Oleomonas cavernae: one gene and its partners. The protein of the gene in region 1 interacts with the protein of each later gene in a pairwise test. Links are inferred from orthologs where the notes say so. Each region holds a gene or a part of one and is shown on either strand. Other genes may lie near its edges.

Region 1 (4,811 bases):
ATCGACAAGCCCGAGATCATCGCGCTGAACAAGGCCGATGCCCTGACGCCTGAAGAGATCGAGGAAAAGGCCGGCGCCATCGCCCGCTCCGCCCGCAAGTCGCGCAAGGCGATCTTCGTCATCTCGGGCCAGAGCGGCCAGGGCATCACCGATCTGCTGCGCACGGCCATGGTGCCGATCCGCGAGCGCCGCGCGGCCGATGCCCTGCGCGACCGCCCGGCCCGCGCGCCCACCCCGCCGGAGGCCTGGCGACCGTGACGATCAAGGTGAATTGCGCCACCCCTTGATCGCCTCTCAATCACGGTCCCAACCATGACCATCACCGATATCGCCACCCTCGCCACGGCCGACCGGCTGAAGGCGGCCACCCGTATCGTCGTCAAGATCGGTTCCGCCCTGCTGGTCGACCAAGCCAAGGGCACCCTGCGCCGCCACTGGCTGGAAGGGGTTGCCGCCGATGTGGCAGGGCTCAAGGCCCGCGGCCAGGACGTCGTCATCGTCTCGTCCGGCGCCATCGCCCTGGGCCGGCGGGTGCTGAACCTGCCCAAGGGGCCGCTGAAGCTGGAGGAGAGCCAGGCGGCGGCCGCGGTCGGGCAGATCCGCCTGACCCACGCCTGGGCCGAGGTGCTGGCCGCCCATGATCTTTCCACCGCCCAGGTCCTGCTGACCCTGGACGATACCGAGAACCGCCGGCGTTACCTCAATGCCCGCTCGACCATGGCGACCCTGCTGCGCCTTTCCGCCGTGCCGGTGATCAACGAGAACGACACCGTCGCCACCTCGGAAATCCGCTATGGCGACAACGACCGCCTGGCGGCGCGGGTGGCCGAGATGGCCTCTGCCGATTGCCTGATCCTGCTTTCCGACATCGACGGCCTCTATACCGCCAATCCCAATGTCGACCCCGCCGCGCGGCGCCTGGACACGGTCACCGGCATCACGGCGGAAATCGAGGCGATGGCGGGTGAGCCGGTCTCGGGCGTCGGCTCGGGCGGGATGATCACCAAGGTGGCAGCGGCCCGCATCGCGCTGGCGGCCGGCTGTTCCATGGTCATTGCCTCGGGCCATGTCGACCGGCCGATCTCGGCCCTGGCCGCCGGGGCCGGCTGCACCTGGTTCCTGGCCGAGCGCAGCCCGCGCCAGGCACGCAAGCTGTGGATCGGCGGCAGCTTAGGCCCCAAGGGCCGGCTGATCGTCGACGAGGGTGCCGTTCGGGCGCTGGCCGCGGGCAAGAGCCTGCTGCCGGCCGGGGTGCGGCAGGTCGACGGCGAGTTCAGCCGGGGCGATGCGGTGATCGTCGTCGGGCCGGACGGCCGGGCCCTGGGCCGCGGCCTGGTCGCCTATGGCCACGAGGACGCCCGCGCCATCGCCGGGCACAAATCCGGTGAAATCGAGGCCCTGCTCGGCTACCGTGGCCGGGATGAGATGATCCATCGCGACGACCTCGCCCTGGACGGCCGGTGACAATCATGCGCGAAGCAACCAAGGCCCTGCCCGCCGAACCCCTCGATGCCACCGCCCTGGTCGCCGACATGGGCCGCCGCGCCCGTGCCGCCGCCGCCATCCTGGCGCAGCTTTCTCCCGAGGCCAAAACCGCCGCCCTCAATGCCGCCGCCGCTGCCATCCGCGCGGCCACGCCGGCGATCCTGGCCGCCAATGCGATCGACCTGGAACAGGGCCGGGCACGGGGCATGAAGGCCGCCTTCCTGGACCGCCTGGCGCTCGATGCCGGCCGCATCGAGGGGATTGCCAAGGGCCTGGAGGTGGTCGCCGCGCTGCCCGATCCGGTGGGCACGGTGATCGCGCAATGGGACCGGCCCAACGGCCTGCACATCCAGCGGGTGCGGGCACCCATCGGCGTGATCGGCATCATCTATGAAAGCCGGCCCAATGTAACCGCCGACGCCGGCGCCCTGTGCGTGCGCTCGGGCAATGCCGCGATCCTGCGCGGCGGCTCGGAGGCGCTGGCCTCGTCCCGCGCCATCCATGCCGCCATGGTCCAGGGTCTGGCCGCCCATGGCGTGCCCCTGGACGCCGTGCAACTGGTCGAGACCGGCGACCGCGCCGTGGTCGGCGCCATGCTGGCGGCGCAGGGTCTGATCGACGTGATCGTGCCGCGCGGCGGCAAGTCGCTGGTCGCCCGGGTCCAGACCGAGGCCCGGGTACCCGTGCTGGCCCACCTGGATGGCAATTGTCACACCTATGTCGACGGCGCGGCCGATCTCGCCATGGCCTTGAGCGTGGTGCGTAACGCCAAGCTGCGCCGCACCGGCATCTGCGGCGCGACCGAAACCGTGCTGGTGGCCAAGGCGGCGCAGGCGTTCCTGGCACCGATCGCGACCATGCTGCTGGATGCCGGCTGCGAAGTGCGCGGCGACGCGGCGACCCAGGCGGTCGACGCCCGGGTGAAGCCCGCGACCGATGCCGACTGGGACACGGAATACGAGGATGCCATCGTCGCCATGAAGCTGGTCGACGATGTCGACGCCGCCATCGCCCATGTCGAGCGCCACGGCAGCCATCACACCGACGCGATCATCACGCAGGATCCGGTAGCGGCCGAGAAGTTCCTGGCCGGCGTCGATTCCGCCATCGTCATGGTCAATGCCTCGACCCAGTTCGCCGACGGCGGCGAATTCGGCTTCGGCGCCGAGATCGGCATCGCCACCGGCCGCCTCCATGCCCGCGGCCCGGTGGGTGCCGAACAGCTCACCACCATGAAGTACCTGGTGCGCGGCACCGGCCAGATACGCCCTTGATTACTTCACCCCGTGTCGTCGTCAGGCCCTCTCCGCCGCTCGCGGGGGAGAGGGAGGGGACCCGTCGCGCAGCGATGGGGAGGGTGAGGTGGTCTGCGGGACAGGCTGCGCCTTACGCCGACCACCCACCTCACCCCACCCTCTCCCCCTGAAGGGCGGAGAGGGCTACCAAGCCTTGTGGCATCGGGCATGACCCGGTCCATCCGTACCGCCGCGGCCGCCGGCGGGCTGACCATCGGGCTGTTCGGCGGGTCGTTCAATCCGGCGCACAGCGGTCACCTGGACCTGAGCCTGGCCGCCCTGCGCCACCTGGGGCTCGACGAGGTCTGGTGGCTGGTCTCGCCGCAGAACCCGCTCAAGCCCATGAACGGCATGGCGCCCTTTGCCGAACGTTTCGCCACGGCGCAGGCCGTCGCCCGGCACCCGCGCCTGGTCGTCACCGACATCGAAACCAGGCTGGGCACGGTCTATACCGCGCAGACCCTGCGCCGGCTGACCGCGCGCTTTCCGCGCCTGCGTTTCGTCTGGCTGATGGGGGCCGACAACCTCGCCACCATCCACCGCTGGCGCGACTGGCAGGACATCTTCGACCGTGTCGCCGTTGCCGTCTTCGACCGGCCTTCCTATTCTTTGACCGCATTGGGCGGGCCGGCAGCCCGGCGATTCGCGCGCGTCCGGCAGCACGGACCAGCGTTGCGCACCCTGAAATTTGCCAAGCCGCCCGTCTGGGGCTTCGTCACCATGAAATTGAACCCGGTTTCCGCCAGCGCCATTCGGGCGGCCCGGGCCCACAACAAGTAGGAGGATACCCTGGCCCCGCGTAAAAAGATCACGGACGAGATCCCGCCCGAAGCAGCCCCAAGAAGAAGGCTGCGCCCAAGAAAGTCGTCGCCGCCGAGGTGGTGCAGAAGAAACTGCCGGCCAAGAAGCTGAAGGCCGAACCGGCCGAGACGATCGCCGAAAAGCCCAAGCGGGCCCGCGCCAAGAAAGTCGCCGAGGAGACGGTCGCCGCCGAACCCGCGCCCAAGAAGTCGCGCGCCAAGCCGAAGGCGAAAAAGAAGGCCGGCCCGACCGATGGCGCCAAGGTCCTGCTCGACCTGGTGGTCAAGACGCTGGACGACAACAAGGGCGAGGAGATCCTGACCATCGACCTGGCCGGCAAGTCCTCGATCGCCGATTTCATGGTCATCGCCAACGGCCGCTCGGGGCGGCAGGTGACGGCGCTGGCCAATTACGTCGTCGATGCCATCGCCAAGGCCGGGCTGCCGCCCTGCCGCACCGAGGGCAAGAGCGCCGGCGACTGGGTGCTGATCGATGCGGGCGATGTCATCGTCCACCTGTTCCGTCCGGAGGTGCGCGAGTTCTACAAGCTCGAGAAGATGTGGCAGGCCGATTTCCGCCCTGAAGCCGAGCACGAGTGAGCCTGGGGCTCAAACTGGCGATCGTCGCCGTCGGCCGGTTCGGGGGGAAAGACCCCGAGCGGGCCTTGTTCGAGACCTACGCCGCCCGGATGAAACCGCCGATCGAGTTGATCGAGGTCGAGGAGCGGCGCCTCAGCGGTCCCGCCCGGCAAAAGCGCGAAGGCGAGTTGCTGCTGGCGGCGGTGCCGGCAAGTGCCGCCATCGTCGCCATGGACGGCCGGGGCGAGGTCCTGTCGTCGGAAGCCCTGGCCGCGCGGCTGAACCGGCTGCGATCCCAGGCGGCCGGCCGGGTCGCCTTCCTGATCGGCGGGGCGGACGGGCATGATGACGCGGTTCGCAGCCGGGCCGCCTTCTGCTATTCCTTTGGCCCCGCGACATGGCCGCACCTGATGGTCCGTGCCATGCTCGCAGAGCAGCTATACCGCGCCTCGACGATCCTGGACGGGCATCCTTATCACCGTGCTTGAGTTATCCAGGTGACTGTTTCCTCAAGGTTCTGCCATGACTGACGCCGCCCTGACCGTTTCCCCGCAAAAGCCCGTGGTGCTGTGCATCCTGGACGGCTGGGGCTGGCGCGAGGGTGGCGAGGACAATGCCATCGCCAAGGCGCGGACGCCCAATTACAACCGCC
Region 2 (4,901 bases), 1.3 Mb from region 1 along the record:
TGGTCCCGCTGGCCGCCCTGATCCTGCGGGCGAGCGACCTGGGCTTGAGGGCATCATCAAGCTGATTCTCGATCCACGGGTGGCGGCGGCCTTGAAGCTGTCCTTCGGCGCCTCGCTGATCGCCGCCGTGATCAACGGCGTGTTCGGCCTGATCCTGGCCTGGGTGCTGGTCCGCTACCGCTTTCCCGGCAAGCGCATCGTCGATGCCATCGTCGACCTGCCCTTTGCCCTGCCGACGGCGGTTGCCGGCATCACGCTGGCGACGCTCTATGCCAGGAACGGCTGGGTCGGCAGCCTGTTTGCCGCCGATACCTGGGTGGGCAGCGTGTTCGGGCCCAAGGGCCTGATGATCGCCTATACGCCGCTGGGCGTAATCCTGGCGCTGACCTTCATCGGCCTGCCCTTCGTCGTGCGCACCGTGCAGCCCGTCCTGGCCGATTTCGACGCCGAGACCGAGGAGGCGGCCGCCAGCCTGGGTGGCACGCGCCTGGATACCTTCACGCGGGTGATCCTGCCCGCGGTGCTGCCGGCGCTGATCACCGGTTTTGCCCTGGCCTTTGCCCGCGCGGTGGGCGAATACGGCTCGGTGATCTTCATCGCCGGCAATATTCCGATGGTCTCGGAAATCGCGCCGCTGCTGATCGTGACGAAGCTCGAGGAATACAATTACGCCGGTGCCTCGGCGATCGCCGTCATCATGCTGACGATCTCCTTCGTGATGCTTCTCGTCATCAACCTGCTGCAGCGCTGGAACCGCGCGCGCATGCAGGCTTGAGCCTCAAGGACCGGCTGCCATGGACGGCGCACCCCGCACCAATGACGCAACCACCGAAGGCCCGTTCCTGCGCCTGAGCCTGTCGGGCATTGCCCTGCTTTATCTCGGCCTGTTCCTTGTCCTGCCGCTGGCGGCCGTTTTCATCGAAGCCCTGCGCAAGGGCCTTGGCCCGTTCTTCGAGGCGATCGTCGAGCGCGATACCCTGGCCTCGATCGAGTTGACCTTGCTGGTCGCGGCGATCGCCGTGCCGCTCAACCTGGTCTTCGGCGTGGCGGCTGCCTGGTGCATCGCCAAGTTCGAATTCTGGGGCAAAAGCTTCCTGATCACCCTGATCGACCTGCCGTTCTCGGTGTCGCCGGTGATCTCGGGCCTGATCTACGTGCTGCTGTTCGGGGCGCAGGGCCTGCTCGGGCCCTGGCTGGCCGAGCATGACATCAAGATCATCTTCGCCGTGCCGGGGATCGTGCTCGCCACCATCTTCGTTACCTTCCCCTTCGTGGCGCGCGAACTGATCCCGCTGATGCAGGAGCAGGGAACCTCGGAGGAGGAGGCGGCCCTGTCGCTGGGCGCCAGCGGCTGGCAGACCTTCTGGCACGTGACCCTGCCCAACATCCGCTGGGGCCTGCTCTATGGCGTGCTGCTGTGCAACGCCCGGGCCATGGGCGAGTTCGGCGCCGTCTCGGTGGTCTCGGGCCATGTCCGCGGCCTGACCAACACCATGCCGCTGCACGTCGAAATTCTTTACAACGAGTACAACTTCACGGCCGCCTTTGCCGTCGCTTCCTTGCTCGCCCTGCTGGCCCTCGTCACGCTGATCTTCAAGAGCGTGCTGGAGTGGCGGTACGGCGACGAGATCGCGGCCTCGACGCGGCATTGATACGGGTTTTTCATGGGCATCGAGATTCAATCGGTCAGCAAGCGCTTCGGCACCTTCGATGCGCTGCGCGACGTCAGCCTGTCGGTCGCCGGCGGCGAGTTCCTGGCCCTGCTGGGGCCATCGGGCTCCGGCAAGACCACGCTTCTGCGCATCATCGCCGGCCTCGAGTTCGCCGATCGCGGTTCCGTGCTGTTCGAGGGCGAGGATGTTAGCGACCGCTCGGTGCGCCAGCGGCATGTCGGCTTCGTGTTCCAGCACTATGCGCTGTTCAAGCACATGACCGTGTCGCGCAACATCGCCTTCGGCCTGGAGGTGCGCCCGCGCTCGACGCGGCCCTCGCGCGGCGACATCGAAGGGTCGGTCGACCGCCTGCTGCGCCTGGTCCAGCTCGAGGGGTTGGGCGGGCGCTATCCCACCCAACTGTCGGGCGGCCAGCGCCAGCGCGTGGCCCTGGCCCGGGCCCTGGCGATCGAGCCCCGGGTCCTGCTGCTGGACGAGCCGTTCGGCGCGCTCGACGCCAAGGTGCGCAAGGAACTGCGCCGCTGGCTGCGCAAGCTCCATGACGAGATGGGCATCACCACCGTCTTCGTCACCCACGACCAGGAGGAGGCGCTGGAACTGGCCGACCGCGTCGTGGTCATGAGCAAGGGCAAGATCGAACAGGTGGGGCAGGCCCAGGCCGTCTACGACGCGCCCGCCACCCCCTTCGTCTATGACTTCCTCGGCAATACCAACCGCCTGCCGGCGGCGGTAAAGGGCGGCGTCGCCAATGTCGCCGGGCTGCTGGTGCCGGCGCCCGAGATTGCCGACGGACCGGGTATCGCCTTCGTCCGGCCGCACGAATTCGACCTCAAGCCGTCGGGCAGCTTCGGCGGCATCGAGGGGACCATCGCCCACGTCTTTGCCAACGGCCCGATCCTGCGCATCGAGATCAACGTGCCCTCGCTCGAGATCACGGTCGAGGTGGAAGCCATGCGCCATACGCTGAACGGCCTGACCCTGGAGCGCAACACCAGGGTTGCGCTGGCCCCCGTCATATCCGAGTGTTCCCCGACGAGTGATCGCCGGCCCCATCACGGGGCGGGTGCCGCCACCGGGATGATATGCCGTGATACCCTATGTTCCGTTTTCCGCCGGCCCCTACCGGATCCAGATGGGCCTGGGCGCCCTTGATCTGGACGACTGGATCCAGATCGACGGCAACTATCGCGCTGAAATCGACGAGCGCCTGCGCTTGCTGGCGCAGCGTCACGGCGACGTGTTCGAGGCCCTGCCGGGGTCGGAGGCGATAGGGGCCGAACTGCTGGCCCTGCTGGCCGCGCATTTGCCCCGACGCTTCCCCGACCGCTTTGCCCGCGAAGGCGATGTCCTGATCGACCGGATCGACGGCCGCCGCCACGACCTGGCGGCACCGGGCCTGCACTCGCTGGACCGGGCCGGGCGCCTGGTGCAGGAGGACCTGTGCCTGATGGCGCCGCCGGCGGCGGGGGAGCCCTATGTCCTGGTCGCGGCGTCCTTGTGCTTTCCGTCGCGCTGGCGCCTGGCCGACAAGATCGGCCGGCCCTTGCGGGCGATTCATGGGCCCACCCCGTTCTTCAACGAGAAGCTGCTGGCCCCGGTGGAACGGTTCTTCGCCAATCTGGCCGTCGAGCGTCCGATGCTGCGGACCAACTGGTCGATCCACGACGACCCGGCGCTGTTCCAGCCCCAGGGCCACGGCGACCGCCCGGTCGATCCGCCGATCACCGTCGACGATGTCGGCGTGCGGCTGTTTCTGCGTTCGGAACGGCAGACCCTGCGCCGGTTGCCGGCCACCGGTGCCGTGCTGTTCACGATCCGCACCTATCAATGTCCGATTGCCGAGGTCGCGGCCGATTCGGCGCGGGCAGGGACCCTGGCCGCCGCGGTCGCGGCTTTTCCGCCCGAGACCCTGGCCTACAAGGGCCTGACCCAGCACAAGGCCGCATTGCTCGCCTATCTGGCACGCATGGCGGCTGCGTGACGCCTTGTTGTCGGCGGGCAACACAGCCGATCGCTTATCCCGAGCGTGACGGCCGTCACTTGCAATGTTCGGCAAGTGTTCCAGAATACGGTTCGCGCCGGGGTGGCGCGGGAATGGGTGTGCCTGAATGCGAACTGTTGGAGCAATTGCCGCCGCGGCGCTGAGCCTCGGCGTCGCCGGAGCCGCTGTCATCGGGGGGAGCGCCTTCGTTGCCGGTTTGACCGTTTCGGGCCAAGCCGCGGCGCAGACCGCTGCCCAACCTGCGCCCTTGCCGCCGGCGACCCCGGCCGAGACCCCGCTGGTCGCGCCCCAGGAGGCCGCCGATACCGATAGCGCGGTGGCCGACGCGCCAGACGATGCCGCGGTACCCGATGCCGCGATACCCGATCCCGATGGCGCCGCCGAACAGGCGGTCGCCCCCGAACCGGCCGTCGTGCCGCCGGCGACCGCTGTCGAAACAGCCCCGGCCGCCATCGTGCCGCCGACGGTCGAGCGCCTGCCGCCGGGGGTGACGCTGGAGACGGCCCTGGCCTTCGATCCGACGAAGCTCGGCGCGACCGGCTGGTCGCGTCCCGATGTCGAGCGTTTCTATGGCGTGGTCGGCGCCGCGCCGCTGTGGACCGGTGCCGGCCGGCTGGCCGCGTCGGTGCCGGCGGTGACGGCGTTGATCGCCGATGCCGGGGCCGAGGGGCTGGATGCCCGGGCCTATCCGCTGGCCCAGCTCGAAGCCTTGCAGGCCGAGGGGGCGACCGGTGCCTTCGAGGTGCTGTTTACCGACACCGTGATCAAATATGCCGCCGACCGCAGCGGCGCCCGCCTGGCGAGCGTGCGCCTGCCGGTCGACATGCGCGAACTGGGCCAGCCCGTCGATTCCGTGGCCCTGCTGGTGGGCGTGGTGAGCCAGGCCGACACGGCGGCAGCGCTGGTTGCCCTGGGGCCGCAGGATGCCGAATACGCTGCCTTGAAGGCACTGCTGGCCAGCTACCGGACCCTTGCCGCCGCCGGCGGCTGGGCCGTTGTCCCTGCCGGTGGCGCCAAGATCGAGCCCGGCGCGGTCGATAGCCGGATACCGGCCATTCGCGCCCGCCTGGCGTCGACCGACGGCGCGGCCGCGACCGCCGAGAAACCCAACTATTACGACCCGGCGCTGCTCAAGGCGGTCGAACATTTCCAGGCCCGCCATGGCCTCAAGGCCGACGGCGTCATCGGCAAGCTGACCCTGGAGCACATGGCGAAGCCGGTCGAGT
Region 3 (4,777 bases), 760 kb from region 1 along the record:
GCGAGGGTGGCGAGAGCCGGAACCATTCTGGTCATGGCGGCCTCCAACAGTGATGAACGCTCAATCATGAACGCGGCGGCCATGGGCCGGCATTGATCTGGATCAGCGCTGGCCGGCGGTCGGCGCCAGTGCGACGTCTTCCCCGGCACCGGATTGATCCGCCTCCAAGCGCAGGCGGGCAGGCAGCCAGATCAATGCCGCCGGCACCTCGATGGCATCGGGCCGCATCGCAAGGTCGACCAGGGTGCCGTCGAAATCGAGAAAGAAGGCGGCGCGATCGGGTGGAGGCAGTAACCGTTCGAGATCGCCCGTCACGCCGCGTCCCCCGCCGGCTGGCCCAACCGGACGGATGGGGGCGGGACGAGGGCGATGGCTCTTGGACGATGGGCATGGCTGCCTCCATTCGATCAGGTGCAGGGCTGGTACGACGTACCCCCTGCGGCAACGCTTCAGCCCCGACCTGGGGTCCGCCGGGCGCGCTGCACGCTGGAATGGGACCGGGTCACAATCCCGGCCGATGAGCGGGCCAGTCTGGCCCAACCGAGCGGCGATTGCAAAGCGGTAGGAAAATCAATGAGTTAGAGTGGAGTGGACGTGGCAGACGCCGCCGCCACTCCCCTCCGCCCGCTTGCGGGGGGAGGGGCTGGGGGAGGTGGGTCGGGCCGCCTCGAGATGCCGGTATTTTGTCCCCTCGACCTCCTCACCCAACCCTCTCCTCCCGCGGAGGAGAGGGCTTTGTGCGGCGCCGATTCAGTTAAAGCAGCCCCAGGCTCTTGAAGCTGGCGTGGCCCTGGCGGCCGATTACCAGGTGGTCGTGCAGGGCGATTCCCACGGTCTTGAGGGCGGCGGCAAGGTCCTTGGTCATCTCGATGTCGGCGCGGCTGGGGCTGGGGTCGCCCGAGGGGTGGTTGTGGACCAGGATCACGGCCGAGGCGACATGGTCGAGCGCCCGCTTCACCACCTCGCGGATGTAGAGCGGCGCCTGGTCGACCGTGCCCTTGCCGTGAACCTCGTCGGCCATCAGGACATTCTTGCGGTCGAGATAGAGGACGTAGACCTCTTCGCGCGCCTCGCGCGCCAGGCGGGCCTTGCAATAGTCAAGCAGGGCGGTCCAGGACGAGATCACCGGCCGCTTGGCGACGTCGGCCTTCAGCAGGCGCAGGGCGGCCTCCTGCACCACTTTCAGCGCGGTCGGGGCGATCTCGCCCATGCCGTCCATGGCCTCGATCTGGTCCAGCGGCGCCGCGATCACCCCGGCGAAGGAGCCGAAGCGGGCAATCAGGTCCTTGGCCAGGGGCTTCACGTCCCGGCGCGGGATCGCCAGGGAGAGCAGGATTTCCAGGATCTCGTAATCCGGCATGCCCTGGCCGCCGGCCTCCCGGAACCGGGCGCGCAGGCGCGCCCGGTGGCCGTGGTAGTGCGGAACCTCCGCCGGCTCAGACGGCATAGGGCGGCTTGGTCAGGCCGGCCGGGGAAGTGGTGAAGATTTCGACGCCGGTGTCGGTCACGCCCACCGAATGCTCGAACTGGGCCGAGAGCGAGCGGTCGCGCGTTACCGCAGTCCAGCCGTCGGCCATCATGCGCACGTCGGGCTTGCCGATGTTGATCATCGGCTCGACCGTGAAGAACATGCCGGCCTCAAGCATCGGGCCCGAGCCGGGCCGGCCGTAGTGCAGCACGTTGGGGGCATCGTGGAACACGCGGCCCAGGCCGTGGCCGCAGAAGTCGCGCACCACCGACAGGCCGAAGCCCTCGGCATGTTTCTGGATCGCCGCACCGATGTCGCCGAAGGTGGCGCCGGGGCGGATCACCTCGATGCCCTTCATCATGGAATCATAGGTGACGTCGATCAGGCGGCGCGCCTTCACCGGCAGGTCGCCGACCGGATAGGTGCGGTTGGTGTCGCCGTGCCAGCCGTTCAGGATCACGGTCACGTCGATATTCAGGATATCGCCGTCCTTCAGGCTCTTCTCGCCCGGGATGCCGTGGCAGATGACATGGTTCACCGAGGTGCAGATCGAGCGGGGGAAGCCGCGATACTGATAGGGCGCCGGCCAGGCGCCATGGTCGAGAATGAATTCCCGCGCCACATCGTCCAGCTTGGCGGTCAGCGCGCCGGGCTTCACCAGGGGCGTGAGCATGTCCAGGCATTCGGCGGCAAGCCTGCCCGCCGCCCGCATGCCGTCGAAATCGGCCGCGCCGTGGATCTTGATCTTCTCCGTCCGGCGATTCACATAGGCGTCGACTTCTTCCATCACCGGCGCCTGCGCTGTCCTGTTCATTGGTGTTCCAGGGATAGGGTCATTCCAGGGATATGGGTATGGGGTGGCCCAGCGCAATGCCGTCCAGCCCGACACTGCAAACATAGCACAGCGCCTCGACGCCGCGCGCCATGGCTTTTTTGAATGCCAGGGCATAGGCCGGGTCGATATCGGCGGCCAGGGCAAGGCGGTCGCAGTCGGTCCGCTGCACCAGGTAGAGCATGACGGCCCGCCGGCCTGCCGCCGCCGCGTCGCCCAACTCCTCCAGGTGCTTGGTGCCCCTGGCGGTGACGCTGTCGGGGAATTCGGCCAGGCCCGGGCGGCGGCTCAAGGTCACGTTCTTGACCTCGACCAGGCAATCCGGGCGCCCGCGACTGTCCGACAGCAACAGGTCGATGCGGCTGTTGCGGCCATAGGCCACTTCCCGGGCGTGGCGGTCATAGCCGGCGAGGGCCGCGATCTGCCCGGCCGCCAGCGCCTCGGCGACGAGGGCGTTGGGCAGGCTGGTGTCGAGGCCGACCAGGCCGCCGTCGATCTCCACCAGCCGCCACGACCAGCGCAGCTTGCGCGCAGGGTTTTTGGCGGCGGCCAGCCAGACCCGGGCGCCCGGCGGGCACAGGCCCATCATCGAACCGGGATTGGCGCAATGCGCCACCACGACCTCGCTTGTGCCATCCAGGATGACGTCGGCGAGGAAGCGCTTGTAACGACGGACCAGGCGCGCGGGGACCAGTGGACTCTCAAACTTCAACGAGGCAGACCATCCCAAAAATGCGTCATCCCGGACGAAGCGCAGCGCAGATCCGGGATCTTGCGACCAGTGTTTCCGATGCATAAGCGTCACAAGATCCCGGCTCAAGGCCGGGATGACGAGTTTTCAAAAGGCGAGCCCTACTTGACGCCCATTCCGGCCAGCAGCTTGGCCAGCACGGGCTTGGTGAATTGGTTGTCGGTGCCGGCCACCGCGACGATGGCGGTGCCGCGTTCAGGCAGGCAGTAGATCGCGGCTAGTATATCGGGATCGGCCGTGCCGAAGACCGAGAGCGGCGATTCCGGCAGAGCCTTCAGGCCGGCGTCCGAGATGGCTTTCTTGCCCGCCGCCTTGCACTGGTCGAGCGTGGTGCCCGCCGCCAGCGGGGCCTCGTTCATGCTGAGGCCGGTGGCCCAGGCGGGTGCGGCGGCGAACAGGAAAGCGGCGGCGGCCCAAAGGGCGAATGTCTTCTGGCGCAACATGGTTTCCCCCTGACGTTGCGGCGGGAACCATAGCACGTCCGCCGACGCTCAAAAATGAGCTTGCGCACAGCAGCGATCGTATTCCGTGGTGTCGTGGGCGCAGAAGATCGCGATTTCCTTGCCCTTGGTGCGGTTGAGCTGGCGCAGGCGTTCCTGGTTGCGCTTGCGGGTCGCGCTGATCGTGTCGGTCACGCGCTGGAAGAAGCGCAGGCCCGGCGGCGTGTAGGCTTCCTCCGCGACCGAGCCATGGAAGAAATAGGCATCGCCCGCATGCAGCAGCCAGCCCTCGGGTGTGTTAACGGCGACGCCGCAGTGGCCCGCGGTGTGGCCGTGCAGCGGGACCAGCAGGACCTCGGCATCGCTGTACACCAGGGCGCGCACGCCATCGAAGCCGAACCATGTCTCGCCGGTGGCATCGTAGAGCTGCCAGTCCGGGCCGTGGGCCCATTGGCCGGGGATGTAGCGGCTCTTGGCCTGGATCGACTTGCGCGCCATGGCCGCCTCGTGCTCGCGGGCATGGACATGCACCTTGGCCTTGGGGAAATCGCCCAGGCCCCCGGCGTGATCCAGGTCCATATGGGTCAGCACGATGTGGCGGACATCGTCGGCGGAAAAGCCCAGGGCCTTCACCTGGGCGACGGCCGTCTCGGCCGGGTCCAGCTTTGCGCCCAGAACCTTCACGAAAGCGCCGCCCAAGCGCTTGGGATCGGCAATGTCGCCGGTGCCGATGCCGGTATCGACCAGCACCAGCCCGTCATCGGTCTCGATCAGCAGGACGTGGCAGACCATGCGTGCCCGCTCGAACAGGCCGCCGGTGCCGCGGATCAGCTTGGCCCCGATCGGGCACATGGTGGCGGCATTGAGGTGATGGACACGCATCGTCGGCTTTCCCCCGCAGTCGGTGCCGGGATGATAGCCGGCTTCACCCGCCGAGCGACTGGGCTTTGCGCAGAACCGGGAACAGGCGCATCCACAACAGGGCCACCAGGACGGTGCCGACGCCGCCGACGATGCCGGCCGGGACCGCGCCGATCAGGCCGGCCACCATGCCGGATTCGAACTCGCCCAATTGGTTCGAGGTGCCGATGAACAGGGAATTGACCGCGTTCACCCGGCCGCGCATCTCGTCCGGGGTCGAGAGTTGCACCAGTGAGTTGCGAATCACCACGCTGACATTGTCGGCCGCCCCCAGCACGAACAGGGCGGCGATCGACAGGGCGAGATTCTGTGAGGCCGAGAACACGATGGTGGCAAGGCCGAAGACGATGACCGAGGCGAACATC

The links. Proteins that work in one complex are often made in the same cells at the same time.
Region 2: the proteins of D3874_RS17965 (region 1) and D3874_RS31965 interact in binary tests that used the Escherichia coli proteins (3 or more experiments, as listed by UniProt). The link is inferred for Oleomonas cavernae from one-to-one orthologs.
Region 3: the proteins of D3874_RS17965 (region 1) and sfsA interact in binary tests that used the Escherichia coli proteins (3 or more experiments, as listed by UniProt). The link is inferred for Oleomonas cavernae from one-to-one orthologs.

The regions. Positions count from the first base shown.
Region 1 is NZ_QYUK01000011.1:2,924,154-2,928,964, forward strand. The notes cover bases 741-3,614. They hold D3874_RS17965 (glutamate-5-semialdehyde dehydrogenase), read left to right. Parts: upstream 741-1,469; coding sequence 1,470-2,759; downstream 2,760-3,614. Other genes in these bases: proB (glutamate 5-kinase), read left to right, coding at 741-1,464; D3874_RS17970 (nicotinate-nucleotide adenylyltransferase), read left to right, coding at 2,949-3,560. In the rest of the region: more of proB, read left to right, coding at 313-740; rsfS (ribosome silencing factor), read left to right, coding at 3,662-4,180; D3874_RS17980 (23S rRNA (pseudouridine(1915)-N(3))-methyltransferase RlmH), read left to right, coding at 4,177-4,647; gpmI (2,3-bisphosphoglycerate-independent phosphoglycerate mutase), read left to right, coding at 4,682-4,811. UniProt on the Escherichia coli protein: Catalyzes the NADPH-dependent reduction of L-glutamate 5-phosphate into L-glutamate 5-semialdehyde and phosphate. The product spontaneously undergoes cyclization to form 1-pyrroline-5-carboxylate.
Region 2 is NZ_QYUK01000011.1:1,606,505-1,611,405, reverse strand. What follows is about bases 781-3,744. They hold D3874_RS31965 (sulfate/molybdate ABC transporter ATP-binding protein), read left to right. Parts: upstream 781-1,664; coding sequence 1,665-2,825; downstream 2,826-3,744. Other genes in these bases: D3874_RS11415 (heme-dependent oxidative N-demethylase family protein), read left to right, coding at 2,761-3,654; cysW (sulfate ABC transporter permease subunit CysW), read left to right, coding at 795-1,652. In the rest of the region: D3874_RS11410 (L,D-transpeptidase family protein), read left to right, coding at 3,872-4,901. UniProt on the Escherichia coli protein: Part of the ABC transporter complex CysAWTP involved in sulfate/thiosulfate import. Responsible for energy coupling to the transport system.
Region 3 is NZ_QYUK01000011.1:2,167,538-2,172,314, reverse strand. What follows is about bases 1,158-3,997. They hold sfsA (DNA/RNA nuclease SfsA), read right to left. Parts: upstream 3,013-3,997; coding sequence 2,302-3,012; downstream 1,158-2,301. Other genes in these bases: D3874_RS14225 (MBL fold metallo-hydrolase), read right to left, coding at 3,543-3,997; D3874_RS14230 (hypothetical protein), read right to left, coding at 3,153-3,494; map (type I methionyl aminopeptidase), read right to left, coding at 1,437-2,255; radC (RadC family protein), read right to left, coding at 1,158-1,447. In the rest of the region: D3874_RS14255 (hypothetical protein), read right to left, coding at 1-35; D3874_RS29300 (hypothetical protein), read right to left, coding at 103-315; more of radC, read right to left, coding at 755-1,157; more of D3874_RS14225, read right to left, coding at 3,998-4,373; D3874_RS14220 (MFS transporter), read right to left, coding at 4,417-4,777. UniProt on the Escherichia coli protein: Binds to DNA non-specifically. Could be a regulatory factor involved in maltose metabolism.